Regions from separate parts of the Methylorubrum sp. GM97 genome, predicted to be linked through region 4. Evidence: predicted binding sites of a transcription regulator. Region 4 holds the regulator's gene; each other region holds the start of a gene.
What was found. Region 4 encodes LexA, which represses DNA repair genes until DNA is damaged. Its sites were predicted from a motif close to TGTTCNNNNTGTGTTCNG; they were not measured.
Positions count from the first base shown of each region.

Region 1 (2,184 bases), 540 kb from region 4:
TGGGCGTGTTGAAGATGCGCTCGAAGGCGAGGTCGTCGGCGCCGTTCATGGTGACGCGCAGATAGGCTAGCGCGTCGCGGATCTCGGCCCGCTCGTAGAAGCGCGGGCCGCCGATGACGCGATAGGGCAGGCCGACCTGAACGAACCGGTCCTCGATCTCGCGCATCTGCGCCGAAATCCGCACCAGCACCGCGATCTCCGAGAGCGCGTGCCCCCTGCGCTGGAGCGACTCGATCGATTCGGCGACCTGACGCGCCTCCTCCTCGGAATCCCATGAGCCCGTGACCGTGACGGGCTCGCCCGCCTCGTCCTCGGTCCGCAGGGTCTTGCCGAGGCGTCCCTCGTTTTTGGCGATGAGCCCGGAGGCCGCGGCGAGGATGTGGCCGGTCGAGCGGTAATTGCGCTCCAGCCGCACCACGGTGGCGCCGGGGAAATCGTGCTCGAAGCGCAGGATGTTGTCGACCTCGGCGCCGCGCCAGCCGTAGATCGACTGGTCGTCATCGCCGACGCAGGCGACGTTTTTCCGCGCCTGGGCGAGAAGCCTCAACCAGAGATACTGGGCGACGTTGGTGTCCTGGTACTCGTCCACGAGGATGTAGCGGAAGCGGTCCTGGTAGTTGGCCAGGATGTCCGGATTCTCGCGCCACAGCTTGAGGCACAGCAGCAGGAGGTCGCCGAAATCGACCGCGTTGAGCGTCGCGAGCCGGGCCTGATACGCCGCGTAGAGCTGCCCGCCCTTGCCGAAGGCGAAGGACTGCGCCTCGCCCGGCGGCACCTGTTCGGGGCTCAAGCCCCGGTTCTTCCAGCCGTCGATGGTGTGCGCCAGCGAGCGCGCCGGCCAGCGCTTCTCATCGATGTTCTGGTCGCTGATGACCTGCTTCATCAGGCGGAGCTGGTCGTCGGTGCCGAGAATCGTGAAGTCGGATTTCAGCCCGACGAGTTCGGCATGGCGGCGCAGGATCTTGGTGCCGATGGCGTGGAAGGTGCCGAGCCAGGGCATGCCCTCGCCCGCCGGCCCGATCAGCCCGCCGATGCGGTGCTTCATCTCGCGGGCGGCCTTGTTGGTGAAGGTCACCGAGAGGATGTCGTAGGGCCGCGCCTTGCCGGTTGCGATGAGGTGGGCGATGCGCGTCGTCAGAACCCGCGTCTTGCCGGTGCCCGCGCCCGCCAGCACGAGCACGGGGCCCTCCGTCGCCTCCACGGCGCGACGCTGCTCCGGGTTGAGGCCGGAGAGGTAGGACGCGCCCTCGGGTCGCAGGGCGGCCATGGCGCGGGCGGCGATGGAGGTCGGGGCCGACGGCGCTTCGTCGTCGGACGGGCGCGGCCGGAACGCGCCGTGCGCGTCGTTGGGCTCTTGCATCATGCGCGCATCCCTGGACCAAAAGGCGAACGCCGTCGAGACCCGATCCGGAACCGGCGGCCCCCCTCACGCGTCACTCGGGAAACCTGAACCCGACACCGATGAAGGATGCGAGGCCATGCGCGCCCCGTCTCTCGCCCTCCTTACCCTGCTCACCACCCTGACTCCGGCACTGACGCCCGCTTGGGCCCAGAGCCCCGGCAATCGCGGCGCCACGAGCCGGCAGAACCAGTCGTTCGAGTACCAGAACCAGAACCGCAACTTCGAACAGCGCCAGACTTTGGAGAACAGCGCCATCCGCAACCAGATCCAGCGTGCGCCGCTCAACGTTCCGCCGCCGGCCGGGCCATCCTTCGGCATCCGCCGCTGACACTCGGCGAAAGCTTGAGCTTGAGGTGCGGGCCGACCGCGGCCTGTGCTATGGCCGCAGGAACGCGGGTTTCGCGCCGTTCAAAAGGCATCGGCCCTTCGAACGCGTGTGACACGCGAACGAAGTCCTGCGGTCCGCAGGCCAGGCGGAAGCGATAACGGTGCGTGATTCCCTGACCGCGCTCGCGGGCGCCGTCGTGCTGGTTCTCGTGGCGGCCCTTGCGGTGCCGCCGTTCATCGACTGGTCGGCTCATCGCGCGCTGATCGACCGCACGTTGAGCGACTCCCTCGGAGCCGGTGCCCGCAGCGAGGGCGCCATCGACCTGCGCCTGCTGCCCTCGCCGCACCTTCGCCTCGCGCGCCTCCGGCTCGGCGCCGAGGACGGGCCGGCCCTCGACGCGCAGGCGGTCGATGCGGAGATCGCGCTGGCCCCCCTGCTCAAGGGCGAGGTCCGC
Region 1 covers NZ_AP025942.1:310,624-312,807, reverse strand. The annotation lists gene MSPGM_RS01490 (ATP-dependent helicase) at 1-1,363, opposite strand, end outside; gene MSPGM_RS01485 (hypothetical protein) at 1,479-1,730, shown strand; gene MSPGM_RS01480 (AsmA family protein) at 1,891-2,184, shown strand, end outside.
Region 1: the regulator LexA is predicted to act here: its motif matches at 1,375-1,392, upstream of MSPGM_RS01490 (ATP-dependent helicase).

Region 2 (2,184 bases), 2.2 Mb from region 4:
CGCGCATCCTCCGCGAGCGGTGGGCGAACCGCACCGCAAACGCCCGGATGACCCCGGCGCAGCGGGCAGGCCGAGACGGCCATAGCCGAGCCGTCACGCTCGCTTCGTTCCCCCGAAGAGCCCGCGCCCGTTGGGCCGGAGTCGCGGTTCAGAACAAAGCGAGCTGATCCCCCGCTCTCTCCGGCCGGCGGAACAGCTCCGTCGTCTGGCGCACGGGCTCGTCCGGATAGCCGAGGCGACGCTTGGCCAGGGCGAAGCGGCGGCGGATCAGGTCGGCATAGGGGCCCTGGCCGATCATGCGGGTGCCGAAGGCGGCATCGTAGGTTTTGCCGCCGCGCGCCCCGCTCAGCAGGGAGAAGACGTGCGCCTTGCGCCCCGGATAATGCTCCGAGAACCAGTCGCCGACCAACTCGTCGAGTTCGTGCGGCAGGCGCAGCAGAACGTAGTTGGCCTCTCGCGCCCCCGCCGTCCGGGCCGCTTCGAGAATCGCTTCGATCTCGTGATCGTTGAGCGAGGGGATGATGGGCGCGGCGATCGCCATCACCGGCACGCCCGCCTCGCTCAAAGCACGGATCGCCTCCAGGCGCTTGCGCGGATGCGGCGCGCGCGGCTCCATGCGGCGGGCGAGATCCGGGTCGAGGGTGGTCACGGAGATCGCCACCTTCACGAGGTTCTGCGCCGCCATCTCGGCGAGGAGATCGCGGTCGCGCAGGATCAGGTTCGACTTCGTGACGATGCCGACCGGATGGCGGAAGCGGGCCAGCACCTCCAGCACGGCGCGGGTGATGCCGTGCGTGCGCTCGATCGGCTGGTAGGGGTCGGTCGCGGTGCCGAGCGCGATGGTCCGTGGCTGGTAGCCCGGCGCCGACAGCTCGCGCTCCAGCAGGGCCGCCGCATCGGGTTTGGAAAACAGCCGCGTCTCGAAATCGAGCCCCGGCGAGAGCCCGACATAGCCGTGGTTCGGCCGGGCGAAGCAGTAGACGCAGCCGTGCTCACAGCCGCGATACGGATTGATCGACCGGTCGAACGAGATGTCCGGCGAGGCGTTGCGGGTGATGATGTGGCGGGCGCGTTCCGGCGTCACCTCCGTGCGCCGCACGCGCTCCGCCTCCTCCGGCCAGCCATCGTCGAAGGTCTCGTGCCGGGTCGCCTCGAAGCGCCCCTCCGGGTTGGCGGTCGCCCCGCGACCGCGCCGCGCCTCCGGCGCGACCCGGGAGCCGTCGTGTGAGAAGCCGCCCGGTTTACCCCGAAGCGGCGTCTGTCCGTTCCCCACCCCGAGCCCCACCGTCTGCCACGCTCGCGATTGTCTTAAGAACATAAAGCGAACATGGAAAGCGGGGATGCACAAGTTTCGTGCAGGTGCGGACTTTGTCCGTCCTCCGGGGCCGTCGAAGGCCGGGGCAATGCAACGAGTGCTTTGCGAGGGCGGAAAATCGGGTATTCGCCCCCGCATGATCTCCGGCCTCATCCATGTGGCGCGATCCGCCGACCCCGCTGCGATCGAGTGCCTCGCCGACACGCTGAGCGCACTCGTCGCGGGCGTGGCGGCCGGGCTCGTGGGCGATGCGGTGATCGTGACGGCTCAGGCCTGCCCCGCGTTGGAGACGGTGGCCGAGGGCAGCGGCGCGACCCTGGTGGTGCGCCCGCCCGGCGCTAACCCATGGGGCGCGGGCGCGCGGGTGGCGCGGCGCGAGTGGTTGCTCTGCCTGGAGCCTGGCGACATCCCGGCGGAGGGCTGGATCCGCAGCCTCGACCGCTTCGTCGGCACGGCGCGGCCGGACATGGCGCTCGGCCGGATGCGGCGGGCCCACAGTGCGCTACCGGCTCGGATCGTCGCGCGAGGGGAGGGCGTTGTCGGCGCGCGCGGATTGCGGGCGGGCGATGTGGTGCGGCGGGAGCGGGTGCTCGCGGGCCTGCCGTTCTCGCCCCGCCTCAAGGTGCGGATGCTGACGGCCCGGCTCGACCGCGCCTGAGGCCCACGACCGGCAGCGTCCCGGCGAAAACGTCTTAGCGCAAGCGTCCTGGCGAAAGCGCCCTGGCGAAAACGTCAGCTCACCCGGAACCACGTCGGGGCTGCGCGCATCAGCACCACGAGCGCGGTCGCCACCAGGGCGGCCCCCAAGGTGATCTCGGCTGAATGCGCGTAGCCGGACCGTTCAAGGACGGTGGCGGCCGAGGCGATGG
Region 2 covers NZ_AP025942.1:1,972,697-1,974,880, forward strand. The annotation lists gene MSPGM_RS09220 (PA0069 family radical SAM protein) at 149-1,285, opposite strand; gene MSPGM_RS09225 (hypothetical protein) at 1,452-1,973, shown strand; gene MSPGM_RS09230 (hypothetical protein) at 2,048-2,184, opposite strand, start outside.
Region 2: the regulator LexA is predicted to act here: its motif matches at 1,311-1,328, upstream of MSPGM_RS09220 (PA0069 family radical SAM protein).

Region 3 (2,184 bases), 2.7 Mb from region 4:
CAGCGCATCGACCCCGCCGACGGGCCGCCGAGCCAGTTCCTCGGAATCCTCGGCATGCCCGGCATGACCGCCTATACCGGGCTTCTGGAGATCGGCCGGCCGCAGCCGAAGGAAACCGTAGTGGTGGCCGCCGCCGCGGGGCCGGTCGGCTCCCTCGTCGGCCAGATCGCCCGCATCAAGGGCGCGCGGGCCGTCGGCATCGCCGGGGGCGCGGAGAAATGCGCCTACCTGACCGAGACCCTCGGCTTCGACGCGGCGGTCGACCACCGCGCCGCCGACTTCCCCGACGCGCTGGCCCGCGCCTGCCCCGACGGGATCGACGTGTATTTCGAGAATGTCGGCGGGGCGGTGTTCGACGCGGTGCTGCCGCTCCTCAACGACTTCGCGCGGGTGCCGGTCTGCGGCCTCGTCGCGGGCTACAATCTGAGCGAACTCCCCGCCGGGCCCGACCGCTCGCCGGTGCTGATGCGCGCCATCCTCACCAAGCGGCTGACCTTGCGCGGCTTCATCGTCTGGGATTTTGCCGCGATGCAGGGCGATTTCGTGCGCGACGTCGGCGGCTGGCTGCGTGCCGGGCGGGTCAAGGCGCGCGAGGACGTGGTCGAGGGCCTGGAAAACGCGCCGGCCGCCTTCGCCGGAATGCTGCGGGGCGCCAATTTCGGCAAGCTCGTCGTGAAGGTCGCCTGAGGCCCGCGCCCGCCTACGCAGAGAGTCTCGGTTCCCTGGGCTTCCGCGCCGGAAACCCGCTTGTCGGGCAACGAGAACAGAGATAGAACATTTACACTGGCCACGGCACTCGGTGGTTAGCGTGCACAAAGGCCGCGGACGGCTTGCCGAGACGAGGCGGCACGCTCAAGAGTCGCGGCCATCGCGGGCGTGACGTACAATGCCCTGTGAGATCGGACCGGATGGAGAGATGAGATGGCGGGCAGCGTCAACAAGGTGATTCTGGTCGGCAATCTCGGGCGCGATCCCGAGACCCGGCGTCTGTCCTCGGGCGACCCCGTGGTGAACCTGCGCATCGCGACGTCGGAGTCCTGGAAGGACAAGGCGTCGGGCGAGCGCAAGGAAAAGACCGAGTGGCACTCGGTCGTGATCTACAACGACAACCTCGCCAAGGTGGCGGAGCAGTATCTGCGCAAGGGCTCGAAGGTCTACATCGAGGGCCAGCTTCAGACCCGCAAGTGGACCGACCAATCGGGCGCGGAGAAGTACACCACCGAAGTGGTGCTCCAGCGTTTCCGCGGCGAGATGACGATTCTCGACGGCCGTGGCGGCGGTGGCGGCGGCGACTTCGCGGGCGAGGACGACGGCGGCGGCCAGATCAGCCGCGGCGGCGACCGGGGTAGTGATCGCGGCGGCGACCGCGGTGGGCGCGACGATTACGGCTCGAGCCGCTCCGGTGGCGGCGGCGGCGGCGGCGATCGCCGGCCCTCCTCGGGTGGCGGCGCCAAGCCGAACTACGACCTCGACGACGACATCCCGTTCTAGGTTTCTGATCAAGGACGGTTTTGTGAGGGGTCGGCGCGGACAGCGCCGGCCCTTTTTCGGTATCGGATCGCGCCTCGTCTGCCGGCCGGGTGACGTCACGTCGGATCGGGGCGACGGATACGGAAAGCCGTGACAGCCGGCATCGATGCGGAACGTGCTACTTCGAGCCTGCGATCGCTCGGAATCTCGGCACCAGAGGCTAACACGGGCCGGAACAGTGACTTCGGCTCCGCCATCTCCCGACGATGTCCATCGGTGGAAAAGCTGGCACGGCCGAGCACTTGCGCTCTTGTAACGGCCGTTCCCGGTGGCGGCTTCGAAATCCTGCACCATAATCGTTTCGCGCCGGGACGGCGGAAGGAGCAGCCAAGGATCCATGCTGAACACAGCGTCGAACGCGCCCGTCGCGGAGGAGCGCCCCCTGGAAAAGGCGCTCGGCCATCAGGTCCGCCTACTGCGGCGGGAGCGCGACCTGTCGGTGGCCGACCTCGGCAGCGCGGCCGGCATCTCACCGGGCATGATCTCCAAGATCGAGAACGGAGCGATCTCGCCCTCGCTCGCTTCGATCAACGCGATCGCCTCGGCCCTCAACGTGCCGATCACCGCCCTCTTCGCCGCCTTCGAGGAGACCCGTGACTGCAGCTACGTGAAGCGCGGACAGGGCGTGCCGATCGAGCGGCGCGGCACCAAGGT
Region 3 covers NZ_AP025942.1:2,421,796-2,423,979, reverse strand. The annotation lists gene MSPGM_RS11335 (NADP-dependent oxidoreductase) at 1-687, shown strand, start outside; gene ssb (single-stranded DNA-binding protein) at 922-1,491, shown strand; gene MSPGM_RS11325 (helix-turn-helix domain-containing protein) at 1,868-2,184, shown strand, end outside.
Region 3: the regulator LexA is predicted to act here: its motif matches at 760-777, upstream of ssb (single-stranded DNA-binding protein).

Region 4 (2,184 bases):
CGCGCCATTCGCGACCTACCACTTCCAGACCGTGCAGCCCTTCGGCCTCGTCGGCAACGCGCTGACGCTGCCGCTCGTCTCGCTCGCGGTGATGCCCGCGGCGGTACTCGGAATGCTGGCCTACCCCTTCGCCCTCGACCGTCCGGTCTGGTGGCTGATGGGGCTCGCGGTGCGCGGCATGCTCGACATCTCCGCCTGGATCGCCGGGTTCGGGCAAGCCAACGTCGTGCTGCCCGCGTTCGGAACGGGCGCCCTGATGCTGCTCGCCGCCGCCCTGCTGCTGGCGACACTTCCCGTGTCGCGGCTGCGTCTCCTCGCCCTCGTGCCGGCGGGGCTCGGTATTGCCCTCGCCGCGAGCCCGATCCGCTACGACATTTATATCGACCGGGACGGGGCCGGCGCCGCGGTCCGCGGCAAGGACGGGCGCCTCGTGGTTCTCGGACGCCCGCCCGGCTTCGTGCTCGAACAATGGTTGAAGGCCGATGGCGACGGGCGCCCTCCGGAGGCCGCCACTGGCGCCGCCGGGCCGCGCTGCGACCGGATCGGCTGCACCCTCACGGCGATGGACGGGCGCGCCGTCGCTCTCGTCATGGACAAGCGTGCCTTCGCGGAGGATTGCGCCCGGGCCGACATCCTCATCACCCGACTGCGTGCCCCGCCGGGCTGCGCCGCACCGCTGATCGCCGACCGGACGTTCCTGGCGGTGCGGGGCGCCACGGCGATCCGCCTCGGAACGGAAGGGCCTGAAATCGTCACCGCCCGCGGGGCCGATCAGCCGAAGCCCTGGCAACCCCGGCCTGCCAGCGCGGCGACGCCGGCAATTGAGGCGGGCCCCCAACCTTCCAATGATCCAAGTGCGGCGGATCCATCAGACCCGCCGCCCTCCGAAAATCCTCAGTAACGGCGCACGAGGCTCACGAGCTTGCCCTGGATGCGCACCCGATCGGGCCCGAGCACGCGGGTCTCGTATGCCGGGTTGGCAGCTTCCAGCGCGATCGACGAGCCGCGGCGGCGAAGGCGCTTGAGGGTCGCCTCCTCGTCGTCGATCAGCGCGACGATGATGTCGCCATTGTTGGCGGTCTCCTGTTTGTGGATCACCACGAGGTCGCCATCGAGAATGCCGGCCTCGATCATCGAATCGCCGCGCACTTCCAGCGCGTAATGCTCTCCACCAGACAGGAAGTCGGGGGACATCGAAATCGAATGGCTCTGGCTCTCGATCGCCGAGATCGGCACGCCGGCAGCGATCCGGCCCATCACCGGCACCATCACCGATTGGCCCTTGCCGTCATGGGCCTGAAGCATGGGAGGCTTCGGCGCGGCGGGCTTGGCCGAAAGACCGCCCTCGACCACGCTCGGCGTGAAGCGACGCGGCTCGGACGATGCGGGCTTGGCCGCCGGCATGTCGGGCATGCGCAGGATCTCGATCGCCCGCGCCCGGTTCGGCAGACGGCGGAGAAACCCGCGCTCTTCCAGCGCCATGATCAGGCGGTGGATGCCGGATTTGGATTTCAGGTCGAGCGCGTCCTTCATTTCGTCGAAGGACGGCGGCACACCGCTCTCCTGCATCCTCTGCTGGATGAACTGGAGCAGTTCGAGTTGCTTGCGGGTCAGCATGCGGCACCTGCTGTCGACCGCGGGCCGGGGGCGCCGCAGAATCGTTGAAAACAAAGCACGAACAGCCTAGACGTTCCTCTCCTGTTCCGCAAGCATCCCTCCGGAAGCGACAGAGGCGGCGGAGCTGTCGCCCCGCCGCCTCTCACGTCGTGCCGTGCCTCGGGATCAGGCCGGGATCACATCCACGATCTCGTAGGTGTCGGGGTCGATGATGACGATGTCGTCCCCGACGAGAATGAACTGCAGGCCGCGATAGGCCGGCACGACCGAGAGGATCGCCGGAGGCAGCGGGTGCAGCGAGACCGAGCGCGGGATCGCCGTGCCGACGCGGACGGCGAAGTTGACGTTCGTGACGGCGCGAACGCTGGAACGGGAGATCGACTGGCGGAACTCAGTGCGCTGCGTCGAGCTCAGGTTCCTCGAGGCGCCCCGTGCCTCGACGGCCGTGCCGCGACCACCGCGCTCGCCGCGTTCACCCGCAGCATCTCGGCCGCCGCGCTCGCCCGGCCCGTCACGGCCATCCCGTCCACCGCGCTCGCCCGCGCCGCTGCGGTCGGGCTGCCCGGA
Region 4 covers NZ_AP025942.1:5,238,706-5,240,889, forward strand. The annotation lists gene MSPGM_RS24250 (ComEC/Rec2 family competence protein) at 1-901, shown strand, start outside; gene lexA (transcriptional repressor LexA) at 895-1,617, opposite strand; gene MSPGM_RS24260 (DUF1236 domain-containing protein) at 1,783-2,184, opposite strand, start outside.